2 regions of the Endozoicomonas sp. SESOKO3 genome follow, and region 2 is predicted to be linked to the other one. Evidence: riboswitches for the same ligand, from Rfam matches in the RefSeq annotation. Region 2 holds a riboswitch; the other holds the start of a gene.
What was found. A riboswitch is a leader RNA that binds a small molecule or an ion and turns the genes downstream of it on or off. The one in region 2 is predicted to bind thiamine pyrophosphate.
Positions count from the first base shown of each region.

Region 1: it holds a riboswitch for thiamine pyrophosphate, as region 2 does, so the genes downstream of both, thiD (bifunctional hydroxymethylpyrimidine kinase/phosphomethylpyrimidine kinase) here and thiC (phosphomethylpyrimidine synthase ThiC) in region 2, are expected to answer to the same signal.

Region 1 covers NZ_JAHHPR010000736.1:3,221-7,435, reverse strand. Annotated here, with positions in the region: gene KDK18_RS12980 (HAD family hydrolase) at 1-621, shown strand, start outside; gene KDK18_RS12975 (hypothetical protein) at 790-1,344, shown strand; gene thiD (bifunctional hydroxymethylpyrimidine kinase/phosphomethylpyrimidine kinase) at 1,412-2,230, opposite strand; TPP riboswitch at 2,228-2,330, opposite strand; gene mutM (bifunctional DNA-formamidopyrimidine glycosylase/DNA-(apurinic or apyrimidinic site) lyase) at 2,484-3,299, opposite strand; gene KDK18_RS12960 (MATE family efflux transporter) at 3,500-4,215, shown strand, end outside.
Region 2 covers NZ_JAHHPR010000792.1:3,885-8,099, forward strand. Annotated here, with positions in the region: gene KDK18_RS14025 (DUF2608 domain-containing protein) at 1-771, opposite strand, end outside; gene thiC (phosphomethylpyrimidine synthase ThiC) at 886-2,613, opposite strand; TPP riboswitch at 2,700-2,804, opposite strand; gene KDK18_RS14035 (phosphohydrolase) at 2,871-3,539, opposite strand; gene KDK18_RS14040 (phosphodiesterase) at 3,536-4,215, opposite strand, start outside.

The DNA of each region.
Region 1 (4,215 bases), on a different contig from region 2:
AAACTCTGTGAATACTGGCCAGAAACCCACGAGAGAATGACACCCAAAGAAGTGTTCGAGTATCGGGTCAAACTGTTGGAAGATCGTCCGGAGCTCAGATATCAGATTACGGAACTGCGCCGGTTTTCTCTGCAGAAGGTTCTGCAAAACTGTGATTGTCCTGAATCAAGAGCTGAAGAAATTGCCGGTGACCTGATGCGGGAGTTTATGGAGTGGCGTCATGATGTGAAATGTTTTCCGGAAGTTCAGCCGGTTCTCTCTCACCTGTCAGCAGACTACACTCTGGCTGCGGTCACTAATGGTAATGTCGATGTAGAGAAATTATCGGTCAGTGAGTTTTTTGATTTTGCTCTCAAGGCAGAAGATTACAACAGTCTGAAACCGGAACCGACTCTATTTTTGAAAGCCATGGAACGTGCCGGAGTTACTCCGGACGAGACCCTTCATGTAGGAGACTGCCTGAAAGCCGATGTGGCAGGTGCCGGAGCATTGGGAATTGGTACCGTCTGGTTTAATCCTGCTGATAAGGCATTCAGTGGCGATCGCAGACCTGATTATGAAATTCGATCACTAACCGGTCTGCTCAGAGTTTTGGACAAGGATCTTCAGCCAGAATATTAAATACCTGACCAGTTAGTTTTGCCTGACGGGGCAGGTGTTTAATTCCGTCTATTGCCAGGATCAGAGGCAGTGAGACAGTGCTGTCCTCTGGTATTTTTTGTCAGGCATCTCTGGGACTTAATATATATTTCATTGATCTATATGTTTTTCGATACCGGGGAACTGACAATGAAACTTAAATATGCAGCTTGTATAGTAATACTTCTGTCTTTTACTTGTTTGCACGCTGATGAAGTAGAAAAACAGATAATAGGCACTTGGCTTGTCAGAGATAATTCACCTGTTAAGAAATATATAACTTACCACCCACCTCGTCGCACTACAAACCCGACAAAGTTTCGAATTAGAGGTTTCAGAGAATACTGTAGTCGGGACGTATTATACGGCAGATATGATGTAGTTATGGACATTCCGGGACTTAGTCATAAAGTAATAGGTATTTCTGGTGTATGGTTTTTCCCGAGAGACTCAGAGGAAAAGTTGATCTTAGACTATGGCTGCAAAGACGCTGATCCAGATAATATTAAACCACGCCCAAACGAATGTATTTGCCCGCCTGATGGTTTTTTAGCTACTACCAGAATTCTAAAAGCTGATGATAAGGAATTTATCTACGAAGAATACAATCCAGAAAGTAAGGTATTTGACAGAAACAACGCTGTAAGAGTTCCAGTGCAGTCACTGGAACAGATAAAGCAACTACCGTATCACGATGAAATCTGATTTACTTTTTTGATGCCAGACAGGCAAAGCAGCATCTCTTACTGCGACATCAAACATTCAGACCAGATCACCAGATTTTGTAGAAGTGGTGTACAGGTCCGTTGCCTTGGCCTATGTTCAGCTGATCGGCGTGGGCAATGGCTTGCGCAATGTATTTTTTAGCCTCTGGGATGGCTTCTCTCATGGTGTAACCACGAGCCAGTAATGCGGTAATGGCTGAGGACAATGTACAGCCTGTACCGTGAGTGTTACTGGTGTTTATCCAGTTGGATTCCAGTCGGTGCAGAGACGTACCGTCGTGATAAAAATCGACGGCCTTATTATCACTATTGTCGCCACTCAGGTGACCACCTTTCAGAAGGACCGCTTCAGAGCCCAGCGCCAGAAGAGGCTCAATCATATCGATCATCTGGTCGGGATTTTTGGGCAATGGACGATCAAGCAGCACCGCAGCTTCATGCAGGTTGGGTGTGATCAGGCTGGCTTTGGGAATCAGTGATTGCCTGAGGGTCTCAATAGCGGCCTGTTGTAGCAGAACATCACCGCTGGTAGCCACCATTACAGGGTCAACCACAAGATAAGCCGGACCGAAGTGAGTCAGAGTATCCGCTACCGTCGTGATAACATCTGGCTGGCTCAACATGCCCACTTTTACGGCCCTGATAGCGAGGTCCGAGAATACTGAATCCAGCTGTTGACGGACAAAGGCGGGTTCAACGTCAAGGATACCCTGAACGCCCTGAGTATTCTGGGCAGTCAGAGCGGTAATGACACTGCAGCCATAAGCGCCCAGTGCTGAAAAGGCTTTCAGGTCTGCCTGTATACCGGCACCACCACCACTGTCTGATCCGGCAATGGTAAGGGCGACAGGCGTCTCATTAGTCATCGTCATTGTTCGGTTTCCTACGCCGGCATCATCCGGTTCAGGTTCAATGGGTCTCTCTCAGTCCGGGAAACATTCATCCCGGACACCCCAACCAGCGGTGCGAGTCTATTTTGTTTCTATAGTGATGTCTATTGCTCAAAAGGCCCGTTACATCCCCGCTCAGGAAATTTTGGCTGATAGTGAAGGAAGAAGCGGTGTATTTCCCGAAAGTCATGCTCCTGATCGCCAGTCATCATCATGTTCTTTCTTTGGATTACCGCTGGCATCTTTTACAGTAGCAGGTACAGCGATTACCCAGCCGGATCTCAACTATCGGTGTTGAGCAATGAACGCAGGGTTCCCCCTTGCGTCCATAAACAGCCAGTTCTTGTTTGAAATAGCCTGGCTTGCCGTCACCCCCGACAAAATCCCTCAGGGTGGTTCCACCCTGCTCAATGGCTTTTGCCAGAGTCTCTTTGATGCTTTCGGTCAGTCGCTCGTAGCGGGCTCTGGAAATTTTTCCGCAGGGCCTGTCAGGCCGGATACCTGCTTTGAACAGGGCTTCGTTGGCGTAGATGTTCCCGACCCCGACGACCACATGGTTGTCCATGATGAACGTTTTTACCGGCTGTTTTTTTCCCCGGGATTTGAGATGAAGCCTACGGGCTGTGAATTCATCACCGAGAGGTTCCGGACCGAGTTTGCTTAACAAGTCATGTTTCATGATATCGTCGTCGACCCACAGAACCGCCCCGAACCTCCTCGGGTCGGTGTATCTCAGCGTTATCCCATGACTGAAAACCAGGTCGATATGGTCATGTTTCCGGGCTTCCTGTGGTTCTTTCAATATGCGCAGGCTTCCGGACATCCCCAGGTGAACCAGCAGGGTTCCAGCGTCGGTTCTGATCAGAAGATACTTCGCTCGTCTTGCGACAGAACGGATAACCCGGCCAGATAAATGCTGCTTTAAATGTTCCGAAACCGGCCAGCGCAGTTGCGGATTGCGGACGATAACATCCGACACGGTCTGACCTACAATATGAGGTGCAATGCCCCTGCGGGTCGTTTCAACTTCAGGTAATTCAGGCATCCACCGACAGTAGCAAATATGTCGTCAAAAGGCGATGTGATCGGCCTCTGATGGCAAAGGAAATAAGTAGAAATCCCGCGCCGGACCCCAGAAAGTAACGGCAAATTAGCCATATCAAATGCTGTCATGTGACTGATAAGATGGTTCCACTTTTATCCCGGTTCAGTTTTGGTAAAAGCACACCATAGCAGTGAGAGAAAATGACAGCCAACCCAACTTTATACCAACGATATTCCAGGGAACTTAGAGAACTTATTTATTTATCAGCCCCGATTCTGGGTGCGCAACTGGCGACCACTGGCATGGGCTTTGTGGATACCAGTATGGCGGGTCAATATTCTGCACAAGATCTGGCGGCAGTAGCCATTGGCTCCAGTATCTGGGTCCCGATTTATCTGTTAATCAGGGGTATCCTAATGGCGACGACACCGACAGTCGCCCATCTGTTTGGCGCCCAAAAAGTTGACCTGATTGCTTCACCGGTTCGACAGGCCATGTGGCTTTCTCTGGCGTTAAGTGTGGTCGGCATGGTCTTGATGATGAACCCTATGCCACTGCTCAATGTTCTGGAAATCAATGCCGAAATGGCTGCTAAGACGGAAGCCTACCTGGAAGCATTGGCCTGGGGGGTACCCGGCATCTGTTTATATCAAACCATGGTCAGCTATTGCGAAGGGCGCGCTATTACCAAACCGGCCATGCTCATCAGCTTTGTCGGTTTGTTGATCAACATTCCGGTTAATTATGTATTGATCTATGGCAAATTCGGCTTTCCTGAAATGGGTAGCGTAGGCTGTGGTTATGCAACAGCCATTTGCTTTTGGATCATGTGCCTGTTGATGTTCTGCTATACCCGGTTCAATCAAAAGCATACAGAAGTGAATCTGTTTGATCGCTTTGAATGGCCTGCAATGAG
Region 2 (4,215 bases):
AAGTGCATGACTAAAGCCGGCTTGCTTCCGATCCTGTCTGGTATGTTGAACGCCTCTGGGTGGGTTTGCCTTGAAATAATCAATAGCACGATCCATCATGCCAAAATGCAGGTCCAGATCACCCGTATGCGGTGAGGTGAAGACTCTTTTCCCTGATGCATTCGCTCTTGCGTGGGGCAAGGCCAGGTCATAAGGCTTCTCTTCATCAGGAGCCCGGTGTCTTGCACATTGAATCCGGATATCCACTTTCTCGGATTCCATAAAGTCCCTTAAATGGGCTTCCCAGTCACCCCCGTCTCTGCTTTTAGTGGTCAAACAGAACATTGTTATCAGGTTTTCAACTGCTGCCTGTATTTCATCCTCTGGCGCTTTGTTCAGGAGCAACTGAACCAACTCAACCTCAGCCTCATGCAACACCGTCAGACTCGCCTGATTTACCGCTATAAACTCATCATTCCACTCACTGGCTTTTCTTGGCGTGGCCGGATTTGTGATTGACACATCTCTTTTGAACAGCGGGGTTGCAGACCCGGTGGCCGTTTGTACTATACGACTAACACCCTGCAACTCCGGCTTATCCATGAGTTCGTTCTCTCGCTCGTAATAAATTTTTACGGAGCGACAAAAAGCAGTGTACTTATCAGACGGCCCCCGAACCCAACCGACTTTTTCCGATGACAATTGCCCCCTATCAAGGATGGGGTACTGGCCTGCAGCGTCTTTACGGGATTGAAAGAAACTCAGAAATGATTGAGGAGAAAACGGAACCACTATGACCTCCTGGATTGAGCAAAGCACTCCCAAAAGATTAGCAAGCAGTGGTGACGTCATATATTCGACAGGTCAGAAGGAGTCAGCCAGACGACTGACTCCCAGCGTTTATTTTCAGGCAGTTTCTTCCAGTTCGCGAACATCCTGAGTCATCCGCATGGGACAGAAATCAGGTCCGCACATGGAGCAGAACTCTGACTCCTTCGCACCTTCCTGAGGTAATGTCTCATCGTGATAGGCTTTTGCCGTATCGGGGTCCAGAGCCAGGTTAAACTGATCCAGCCAGCGGAATTCAAAGCGCGCCTTGGACAAAGCATTATCACGAATCTGGGCACCGGGATGACCTTTGGCCAAATCAGCAGCATGAGCGGCAATTTTATAGGCAATCAGACCTGCTTTTACATCATCTCTATCAGGCAGACCGAGATGCTCTTTGGGTGTGACATAACAAAGCATCGCACAGCCATACCAGCCGATCATGGCAGCTCCGATACCTGAAGTAATGTGGTCATAGCCCGGTGCCACATCAGTCGTCAGAGGCCCAAGGGTATAGAAAGGCGCTTCATGACAGTGCTCCAGTTGCATCTCCATGTTTTCCTTAATGAGGTGCATGGGCACATGGCCCGGTCCCTCAATCATGACCTGAACATCGTATTCCCAGGCAATTTTTGTCAGTTCCCCAAGGGTTTTCAGTTCGCCAAATTGCGCTTCATCGTTGGCATCGGCGATACAACCAGGTCGCAAACCATCACCCAGAGACAGGCTGATATCGTACGCCTGACAGATCTGACACAGCTCACGGAAATTGTCGTAAAGGAAATTCTCGGCATCATGCATCTCTGCCCACTGCCCCAGAATACCTCCCCCCCGGGAAACAATACCTGTCACCCGGTTTCTGGTTTTAGCAACATGTTCCCTGAGGACACCGGCATGGATCGTCATGTAATCCACGCCCTGTTCTGCCTGCTCGATGATGGTGTCCTTCATGACTTCCCAGTTCAGGTCTTTCACCTTGCCTTTGACCTTTTCCAGAGCCTGATAGATAGGCACCGTACCGATAGGCACTGGCGAGTTCCTGATAATCCACTCACGGGTTTCATGGATGTTCTTGCCTGTGGATAAGTCCATCACCGTATCGCCACCCCAGCGAACAGACCAGAGCATCTTTTCAACTTCTTCTTCAATGGAAGAGGTCACCGCAGAATTACCAATATTGGCATTGATCTTCACCAAAAAGTTACGCCCGATAATCATGGGCTCGGACTCAGGGTGATTAATGTTGGCCGGGATAATGGCCCGCCCTTCAGCGACTTCCTTTCTGACAAACTCTGGAGTGATGTGAGAGCCTTCGGTACGCCCCATATTCTCACGAATCGCAATAAACTCCATTTCAGGAGTGATTATCCCCTGTCTGGCGTAATACAGCTGTGAGACATTTTGGCCCGCCCTGGCTCTGCGGGGCGTTCTCAGTGCTTTGAAGCGAATCTCCTGCAGACGCAGATCAAACTGACGGGAGCGGGCAAATTCTGAGGACCGATCGTTGAGCAGCTCAGTATCAGCTCTTTCTTCAATCCACTTTGAGCGCAAACCCGGCAAGCCCTCATTCAAATCATGAGGAACACCACTCTCCGTGTAGCTGCCCGACGTATCATAAATCCGAACCGGTTCATTCTTGCCGCCACCAAAACGCTCAGGGGTATCGTGCAGATGAACTTCTCTCATACCGACACGAATGTCTTCGCGACTGCCTGTTACATAGGTTTTTTGGGAGTTGGGAAAGGGGCGACAGGCGTCCATCAGTAACTGCCGGTCAAAACCGGACGCATTTTTCTCGCAAGCCATCGTTTCAGTATCCTTCACGTTGAGTTCATGACTGTTTTCCAGTTCAAGACTGTTTTCCAGTTCACGACTGTTTCGAAATAGCTTGCCGGATAGGCCATCTTGTTCCCTTCGCAGGTATTAACCTGAGCAGGTTCTACGGATTCCGAAAAAAAAACTTTCGGTCTCAGCCCGTGGCGCTCCGACAAGATTGCCGGAAAGTATAAGCAGATTGCTAAGAGGTTAATAGTACAAAGATACAAAAAAAACCAAGACTTTATTTAGCTGTAGTCGCCTGAAAGCTCCTTACACAGCTGAGTTCGGAAGGACTGCAAAAAGTCGCTGTGACGAACTGCCATGTTGCGCCCGGGCTCTGTTTTCATGGTCTTCTGAATCTGCAAGAGCTTGATTTCAAAATGATCCAGTGAGTACTGACGATCGTTCAGTGTCCTGTTTTTCCCCATAGGGTCTTCGGGATCAAACAGTTTCTGGCCCAGCTTGCCACCCGTATAAAAACAACGGGCAATGCCAATCGCCCCAAGGGCTTCCATCCTGTCCGCATCCTGAACCACTTCAGCTTCCAAAGTTTCAGGGGGGATGTTAGCGGAATAACTGTGAGTTTTTACTGCATGACACACGGCAGCGATCAGGTCTTCAGGAAACGCCAGAGATTTCAGGCAAACTTCAGTCTCTTCAGCCGAAAGGGTGGAAGCTTTCGAGCGCTCCGGATGGTTTTTTGGCAACACAACAATATCGTGAAAATAACAGGCAGCAAGAACCACCAGCCGGTTAATGTCAAAATGGCCTTCATCCATCAGCTGTTGTGCCGTTTTCCAGACCCGCTGAAAGTGGGAAATGTCGTGAGAGGCATCCTCGCAATCCCGGTCTTGCAGAAATTCTACAAAACGTTTTTCCCAGTTTTTCAGAAGTGCAGGTTCATTAAATTTCATAATTCAGGGTCCAGAGGCTTTTGATAGCGCTGACAGGCTCTGCTGTTAATAGTGGGAGAATCATGCAAAAAATTGTGAGTGTGGACAACCAGTCTGTCGGGATGAATATCTACCAGGTTATAAACTGGAGGCTCTGGCGAAACAGAGTCAGGCTTGGGGTTATCAAAATTAAAAGGTGTCTGATGAACCAGAGAAGGTGGGCATGAAAAGCTGATTCCCTGCCAATGACCCGAAACAGAGCGGTGCAAATGACCGAAAAACAAATGCCTGATCCATTCTTTGTGGGGCTGAATCATTGACCTGAGTGCTTCTGAATTGACCAGATTGTCCCTGTCCATGCTTGCCAATCCCGTTTCAAATGGAGGATGGTGCATAAACAGACAAACCGGTTTGTTTGCAGCTTCCAGTTCATGCTTCAGCCATGCCAGTCTTTGCTCGCAGAGAACCCCACTGCGTTTTCTGTCATCCAGCGTATCCAGACAGATCAGGTTGACCAGTTCTGTCTCAACCGTAAATTGGATAAAGCCCTCCTGCTGCCTTGGATGGTTTGGGAAAACATCCAGAAAATTTTGTCTGTGATCATGATTGCCCATCAGGCAGTAAACCGGGAAAGACAACCTGTCGAGTTCTTCTTTCAAGGCTTTATAGGCCTCTTTTTCGCCCCAGTGAGTCAGGT